Azospira inquinata: one gene and its partner. The protein of the gene in region 1 interacts with the protein of each later gene in a pairwise test. Links are inferred from orthologs where the notes say so. Each region holds a gene or a part of one and is shown on either strand. Other genes may lie near its edges.

Region 1 (4,129 bases):
GCCCCAGCTTGTGGGCGGCGGTGTAGGACAGGTCGATGACCCGGTCCGCGTGGAAAGGGCCCCGGTCCGTCACCCGCACCACTACAGAACGACCGTTGTGGGTGTTGGTGACCCGCACATAGGAGGGAATGGCTAGGGTGGGATGGGCGGCGGTCATGGCGAACATGTCGTAGGGTTCGCCGATGGAGGTCTTCTGGCCGTGGAATTTTTTCCCGTACCAGCTGGCAACCCCCACCGCCTTGTAGGGCTGGAGGGAGGTATTGGGCACGTATTCCTTGCCCAGCACTTCGTAGGGTTTGTTGGCGAAGCGGTTCAAGGGCTCCAGCCGGGGTACCGCATCGGGAATTTCGTCGATGTTGTCCGGAATGTCTTCCAGGGGGCCGTCGTCCTTGTAATAGCCCCCCCCTTTTTTTAGGACCAGGGGCCGGCGGACCTTGCTGGGGGTCGGGTTGCTGCCGTAGTAGCCCCCATAGGGGGAGTCGGCCCCATCCACCGGGGCCCGGGACGGGGCACCGCTACAGCCCACCAGATACAGGGTGGCCAGGGCCGCAGCCAGACCGGTGGGAGCAGCAGGCTTCACTTTTTCACCAGCATCCGGTGGGTCTGGATGCTCATGAGGATGCCCAGGCCCAGGAATAGGGTCACCAGGGCGGTCCCGCCATAGCTGATAAAGGGCAGGGGCACCCCCACCACGGGCAAAATGCCGCTCACCATGCCCATATTGACGAAGGCGTAGGTGAAGAAAATCAGGGTGATGGAGCCCCCAAGCAGGCGGGTAAACAGGGTGGGAGCGTTGGCGGCAATGACCATGGCTCGGCCGATGAGCAGCAGGTAAAGCATGACTAGCACCAGATTGCCAATCAGGCCCCATTCCTCGGAAAAGACAGCGAAGATGAAGTCGGTGTGCTTTTCCGGGATAAATTCCAGGTGGGTCTGGGTGCCGTTCAGCCAGCCCTTGCCGAAGATGCCCCCGGAACCGATGGCGATGGTGGACTGGATAATGTGATAGCCCGCCCCCAGGGGATCGGAACTGGGGTCTAGCAGGGTCAGGATGCGCTTGCGCTGGTAGTCGTGGAGCACGTTCCAAATCATGGGGGCGGCAGCCCCCGCGGCGGCCAGCATGGCCAGGATCACCTTCCAGGGCAAACCGGCCAGGAAAATCACGTAAAAGCCCGCCGCCGCCACCAGAATGGCGGTACCCAGGTCCGGCTGTTTGGCGATCAGGGCCACGGGCACCAGCAGCAGCACCGCCGCCACCAAGTGCTGGCGCCAGTTCCGGGAGGCTTCATAACACTGGTAGTACCAGGCCAGCATCAGGGGCATGGCGATTTTCATGATTTCCGAGGGCTGGATACGGGTCACGCCAATGTTCAGCCAGCGCTTGGCCCCATTCACCTTGACCCCGGCTACCCACACCCCCACCAGCAGAATGAGCCCCAGCACGTAGAGGGGAATGCCGAAGCGCATCAGGGTCTGGGGTGGCATGCGGGCGACGAACCACATGAGCAGGAAGGCGGAAAAAAGATTCACCATTTCCGGCAGCAGGCGGCTGTTACCCACGTAGGTGGCGGAATAAACGGTCATGGAGCCCACCACCATGAGGGCCAGGGCCACCCAGGTGAGGAAGGGGTCCAGATGGGCCGAAAACCGGCCCCACAGGCGCCTAATCAACTGATGCATGGCCGCTCTCGTCCCCGCCCGTGTCATTCCCGGTCTTGATGTCCGCCGCCGGGCCCTTGGGCACCTTGCCCAGGAGATAGTAGTCAATCACCATGCGGGCGATAGGTCCGGCGGACTGGGCGCCGAAACCGGCATTTTCCACCAACACCGCCAGGGCGATGCGGGGCTTGTCCGCCGGGGCGAAGGCGATGAACAGGCCATGGTCCCGCAAATGTTCCCGCACCCGGCCGGCAGCGTATTTTTCTCCCCTCAGGCTGTACACCTGGGCCGTACCGGTCTTGCCACCGGACTCATAGGGCGCCCCGGCAAAGGCCTGGGCCCCCGTCCCTTCCTTATTCACCCCCACCATGGCCCGCTTGATGGTGGCGATATTTTCCGGCTTCAGGGGAATGACCCGCACCGGCTTGGGTTCCACCACGGTACGGGCACCGCTGCGGGCGTCCGTGATGTATTTGACCAGATGGGGCCGGTACATCACCCCATCGTTGGCCAGGGTCGCCACGGCCTGGGCCAGCTGGATGGGGGTGTAGGCGTTGTAGCCCTGGCCGATACCGATGGAAATGGTTTCCCCGGCGTACCACTTCTGCTGTTCGGGACGCTTGAAGCGGCGCCGCTTCCAGGCAGGGGAGGGCAGCACCCCTTCCGCTTCCCCCTCAATATCTACCCCGGTACGCTGACCGAAGCCGAACTGGCCGACGAACTTGGAAATTGCGTCAATACCCATATCGTTGGCTAGCATGTAGTAATAGGTATCGCAGGACTGGACGATGGACTGGTAGAGATCCACCCGACCGTGGCCGCCCTTTTTGTCATCCCGGAACTGGTGTCCGCCGAAATTGAAAAAGCCCGGGTCCATGATGGCCTGGGAGGCCGTACGCTTGCCCAGTTCCAGGGCCCCCAGGGCCATGTAGGGCTTGAAGGTGGAGCCCGGGGGGTAGGCGCTGTAGATGGCCCGGTTGAGCATGGGCTTGTCCGGGTTGTTGTTCAGGCCATCCCAGTCATCCGGGCGGATGCCGTCCACAAACAGGTTGGGATCATAGGTGGGCTTGGAGACCAGGGCCAGAATGCCGCCGGTGGTGGGGTCGATGGCCACCATGGCGCCCCGCCGGGCACCGAAGGCGGTTTCGGCGATTTCCTGGAGCTTGGAATCCAGGGTCAGGGTCAGGTTATTGCCGGACACCGGGGGGGTACGGGAGAGCACCCGCACCGCGTGGCCCCCCGCATCCACTTCCACCTCCTGATAGCCGGTCTTGCCGTGCAGCTGGAATTCGTAATGCTGCTCCAGACCGGATTTGCCGAAGTGTTCCGTGCCCTTGTAATTGGCGTCTTCTTCCGCGTCCGCAATACGGTTCAGGTCATTGTCGTTGACCCGGCCGATGTAGCCCAGGGCGTGGGAAGCCAGTTCCCCCAGGGGATACTGGCGGAAGAGGCGGGCCTTCACCTCCACCCCGGGAAAGCGGTAGCGATTGGCGGCGAATTTGGCCACTTCTTCATCCGTCAGCCGGGTGCGGATGGGGATGGACTCAAAATTCTTGGCGTCTTCCAGAAGCTTGCGGAAGCGTTTCCGGTCCTTGGGGGTCACTTCCACCAGCTGACCCAGGGCGTCGATCACCTCATCCAGGGGACCATCCACCTTGGAGGGGGTAATTTCCAGGGTAAAAGCGGAGTAGTTGCGGGCCAGCACCACCCCGTTCCGGTCCATGATCAGGCCCCGATTGGGCAGGATGGGCACCAGGGAAATACGGTTTTCTTCGGCCCGGGTGCTGTAGTAATCGTTCTGCACCACCTGGAGCCAGACAAAGCGGCCCACCAGGAGAATGAAGGCGATCAGCACCAGGGCACCGGCCACCCCCAGGCGGTAGCGATACTGCTCCACCTCCCGATCCGGCGCGTTGAAGTCGTTAAAAGGCATGGGAAACGGTCCCGGAACTCAGATGGGACGGTTTTCGTCCCGCTCCACCGGCTGGTACTGGGGTAGCAGCAGGATATAGGTGGCGGGCACCCACAGGGCGGCCGCCAGGAAGGGGCCCATGAGATAACCCAGGCCGGGGAAGGCAGCGCCAGCCATCATGCGGGCGCCCACCTGAATGAGCTGGACCAGCATGAGCAGAGGGAAAATCTGCAAAGCCTGCTGCCCCAGGGGAAACCAGAGAATGCGCCGGGACAGGCTGGTGGCGCCGTAGGAGAGGAGCACATAGGCCAGGGCATGCTGGCCCATCAGGCTGCCGTCCGCCACATCCATCAACACCCCGAAGAGAAAGGACCAGCCCATGCCCACCCGGCGGAATTCCCGCAAGCTCCAGAAGCACAGGGTCAGGGCCACCCAGTCGGGCATGGCGGGCCACCGGGCCGTGGGCAGCAAATTCAGCAGCAGGGCCACGAACAGGGAAAAGAAAATGAACCAGGGCCGGACCGGCAGCAGGATGCGGGAGGAGGTGAACGAGGATTG
Region 2 (3,509 bases), 170 kb from region 1 along the record:
CGGCAGTACCAGGGGACCCCGGGTACCGCAACCGGCCAGGGCGACGACGGCGGAAATTCCCAGCAGGGAGAGCAGACGGCGCATGGTGGGTTCGCGGAGGCGATTCACGGTTGCAAAACGCGCATGGTAGCACAAGGATTTCAGCATGAATGAGAGCGAGTTTAACGCCCTGGCGGAGGCGACTCTGGAGCGAATCCAGGACGGCCTGGAAAATTCCGGGGCGGAGTTGGATTATGAATTGGGGGCCGGCGGCGTTCTAGAGGTGGAATTCGAGGACGGCTCCAAGATGATTATTAACCGCCATGCCATTGCCCAGGAGATTTGGGTGGCGGCCCGCTCCGGGGGCTTCCACTTCCGGCGGGACGGGGAGCGCTGGCTGGATACCCGGGATGGGGAGGAGTTGTTCGCCAAACTCTCCCGCCTGGTTTCCGAGCAGGCCGGGAGTCCGGTGGCGCTGCAATAAAAAAGGGAGGCTTGATCCTCCCTTTTTTTGTGACGTTCTTGGCGCTAGGGCGCTTCAGAAGGTAATGACCTTGTCCGCCTCCAGAGTCCATTGGGCCAGTTCGGGCAGGGTGCCGATTTCCACCCCGGCGATCAGGGGTAGTTCGTGGATTCCCCTGGCTTGGGCGCAGGTACGACAGAGTTTGATGGGGACCCGGGCTGCCGTCAGGCCTTCCACCATTTCCCGCAGCCCGCCTCCGGCGGAAGCAGGCACCTGGGTTGCCAGGCCGGTGACCACGGCGTCGGACATGAGGAACAGCTTGACCGCCGGGGCAGGCTCCTGACCGGTGAGGGCCGTGGCCAGACGCAGGGCGGAGAGCATCCGTTCGCTGCCGTAGGGAGCGCCGTGGGCGATGATAAGTACTTTCTGCATGAGCCTTCCTTTCTGATGGGGCGGCGCCCGGCCTAGTCCGTAGGCTTGGCGCTGTCGTCCGTGGCATCGGTGGGGGAGTCGCCAGGGGCGCCTCCGCCGTTGCCGTCCTTGTCATCCGAGTTGCTACTGCTGCCGCTGCTCATACCTTCCGGCACGGGCATATAGGCTTCGGGGACGTTTTTCAGGGCCTGCTGCATATAGCCGATCCAGATGGGCAGGGCGGCGGTGCCGCCGGTTTCCCCGCCTCCCAGCTTACGGGGCTGATCGAAGCCGATCCAGGCGCAACCCACCACGGTTTTCTGGTAGCCGCAGAACCAGGCATCCACGTATTCGTTGGTGGTCCCAGTTTTGCCCGCCAGATCGTGGCGTTTCAATGTGGCAGAAGCCCTGGCCCCCGTCCCATAGGTGGCTACGTCCCGCAGCATGGAATCCATCAGATAGGCGTTGCGGGCGTCGATGGCCCGATGCTCCTCATCCCCGGCCTGGATGGGCTGGGCCTGGGCGAGCACCTTGCCCGATTCATCCACAATGTTCTTCACCACATAGGGCTGCAGCTTGTAGCCGCCACTGGCGAACACCGTGTAGGCGGTAACCATCTGCCAGGGGGTGACGGAGCCGGCCCCCAGGGCCATGGTCAGGTAGGGGGGGTGGCGGGCGGCGTCAAAGCCGAAGTGGGTGATGTAGTCCTGGGCGTACTGGGTGCCGATGGCCTGGAGCAGCCGAATGGAGACCATGTTCTTGGACTTGGCCAGGGCCCGGCGCAGGCTCATGGGGCCTTCGTACTTGTTGTCGTAGTTATGGGGCGACCAGGGGGTGCTGCCGGTGGACGCCGAGGGAATGGTGATGGGGGCGTCATCCACTACGGAATCAGGGGTGAAGCCCTTTTCCATGGCCGCCGAGTAGATGAAGGGCTTGAAGCTGGAGCCGGGCTGACGCCAGGCCTGGGTGATGTGGTTGAACTTGTTTCGGTTGTAGTCAAACCCGCCCACCAGGGCCCGGATAGCGCCGTCCTTGGGATCCACGGAAACGAAGGCGGATTCCACTTCCGGCAATTGGGAAATCTGGAAATTGCCCTTGTCGTCCTGGATCAGCCGGATGATGGCGCCCCGGCGCAGCCGCTTGTTGGCGGGGGCCTTGTCGTCCAGCATCTTGGCGGCAAATTTTATGGCATCTCCGGAGAGGGTGATGATTTCCCCGTTGCGCCGGTAGACCCGCACCGCCTTGGGCCCGGCCTGGAGCACCAGGGCCGCCTGGAGATTGTCCGCGTCGTTGTAGTCCTGGAGCAGGTCTTCCAGTTCATCGTCCTGGTCCGAACTGACGTCGCTCATGTCCACATAGGCTTCCGCCCCCCGGTAGCCATGGCGCCGGTCGTAGTCCATGACCCCCTTACGCACCGAAGTGTAGGCCGCTTCCTGGTCGTCCTTGAGGATGGTGGTGTACACCTTCAGGCCCCGGGTATAGACGTCGTTGGGGAAGCGGGCGGCGGCGATCTGCCGGGCCATTTCCGCCACGTAGTCCGCATGGACGGCAAAGGTGTTGGCATCGTGCTTGACCACCAGGGGCTGCTTCAGGGCCTCCCCATATTGTTTGTCGTCGATGAAGTGAAGTTCATGCATGCGGCGCAGCACATATTCCTGGCGCAGCCGGGCCCGCTTGGGATTGATCACCGGGTTGTAGGAAGAAGGGGCTTTGGGTAGCCCGGCCAGCATGGCCGCTTCCGCCACGGTCAATTCCTGGAGGGGTTTGCCGAAATAAATCTGGGCGGCGGAGCCGAAGCCGTAGGCCCGTTGACCCAGGTAAATCTGGTTGATGTAGAGCTGAAGAATCTGATCCTTGCTCAGGTTGTGCTCAATCTTCAGGGATAGGAGCACTTCATAGAGCTTGCGGGAAAGGGTCTTTTCACTGGAGAGGAAGAAGTTCCGGGCCACCTGCATGGTGATGGTGGAAGCCCCCTGACGCTTGCCGCCACTGATCAGGTTGGCGCCCGCCGCCCGCAGCACTCCCATGGTGTCCACTCCGCCGTGCTGGTAGAAGCGTTCATCTTCTGCCGCCAGGATGGCTTCTTTCATGATGGGGGGCACATCCTGAATGCGTACCACGGCGCGGCGTTCTTCGCCGAATTCGCCGATCAGGTAGCCGTCGGCGGTATAGACCCGGAGGGGTTCCTTGGGCCGGTAATCGGTAAGCACGTCCAGGGACGGCAGGTTGGGATAGGCAAAGACGGCAATCAGACCGATAACGGCGATGCCGAAAACCATTAGGCCGAGAAGGCCCAGGAAAGGATAGAGTATCCAGCGGGTGTTATTAGACAAGACGGCAGCCCCAGGGGGAAGGATGGCGCATTATAAGCTGGCGTAGGGGCGCCGGTAGAATCGCTTTACAGGTCTTATGGTTGTTGCTAGCATCTAAAGTGAATTATACGTATATTCCCTAACTATAAATTTTTTCAGGGATTTTTGCGGGGGGCTTGTTTTGCAGCTCGACCTTTCTATTTTCAATCCCAAGTCCAAGCCGTTAATCGGTGTGGATATCAGCTCCTCCGCAGTCAAGATGGTGGAGCTGTCGGGAAATGGGAAAGATGGGTATCGCGTAGAGCGCTACACCATCGAAGTGCTGTCCAAAGACGTGGTCGCGG

Evidence for each region. The genes of interacting proteins can lie anywhere in the genome.
Region 2: the proteins of mrdA (region 1) and Azoinq_RS05580 interact in binary tests that used the Escherichia coli proteins (3 or more experiments, as listed by UniProt). The link is inferred for Azospira inquinata from one-to-one orthologs.

The regions. Positions count from the first base shown.
Region 1 is NZ_CP064782.1:1,405,065-1,409,193, forward strand. The notes cover bases 1,129-4,021. They hold mrdA (penicillin-binding protein 2), read right to left. Parts: upstream 3,593-4,021; coding sequence 1,664-3,592; downstream 1,129-1,663. Other genes in these bases: rodA (rod shape-determining protein RodA), read right to left, coding at 1,129-1,680; mreD (rod shape-determining protein MreD), read right to left, coding at 3,611-4,021. Also shown: Azoinq_RS06395 (septal ring lytic transglycosylase RlpA family protein), read right to left, coding at 1-580; more of rodA, read right to left, coding at 577-1,128; more of mreD, read right to left, coding at 4,022-4,129. UniProt on the Escherichia coli protein: Catalyzes cross-linking of the peptidoglycan cell wall. Responsible for the determination of the rod shape of the cell. Is probably required for lateral peptidoglycan synthesis and maintenance of the correct diameter during lateral and centripetal growth.
Region 2 is NZ_CP064782.1:1,233,989-1,237,497, reverse strand. Bases 520-3,509 are described here. They hold Azoinq_RS05580 (penicillin-binding protein 1A), read right to left. Parts: upstream 3,133-3,509; coding sequence 907-3,132; downstream 520-906. Other genes in these bases: Azoinq_RS05575 (pilus assembly protein PilM), read left to right, coding at 3,398-3,509; Azoinq_RS05585 (DsrE/DsrF/TusD sulfur relay family protein), read right to left, coding at 520-874. In the rest of the region: LPS translocon maturation chaperone LptM, read right to left, coding at 1-108; iron donor protein CyaY, read left to right, coding at 146-463; more of Azoinq_RS05585, read right to left, coding at 518-519. UniProt on the Escherichia coli protein: Cell wall formation. Synthesis of cross-linked peptidoglycan from the lipid intermediates.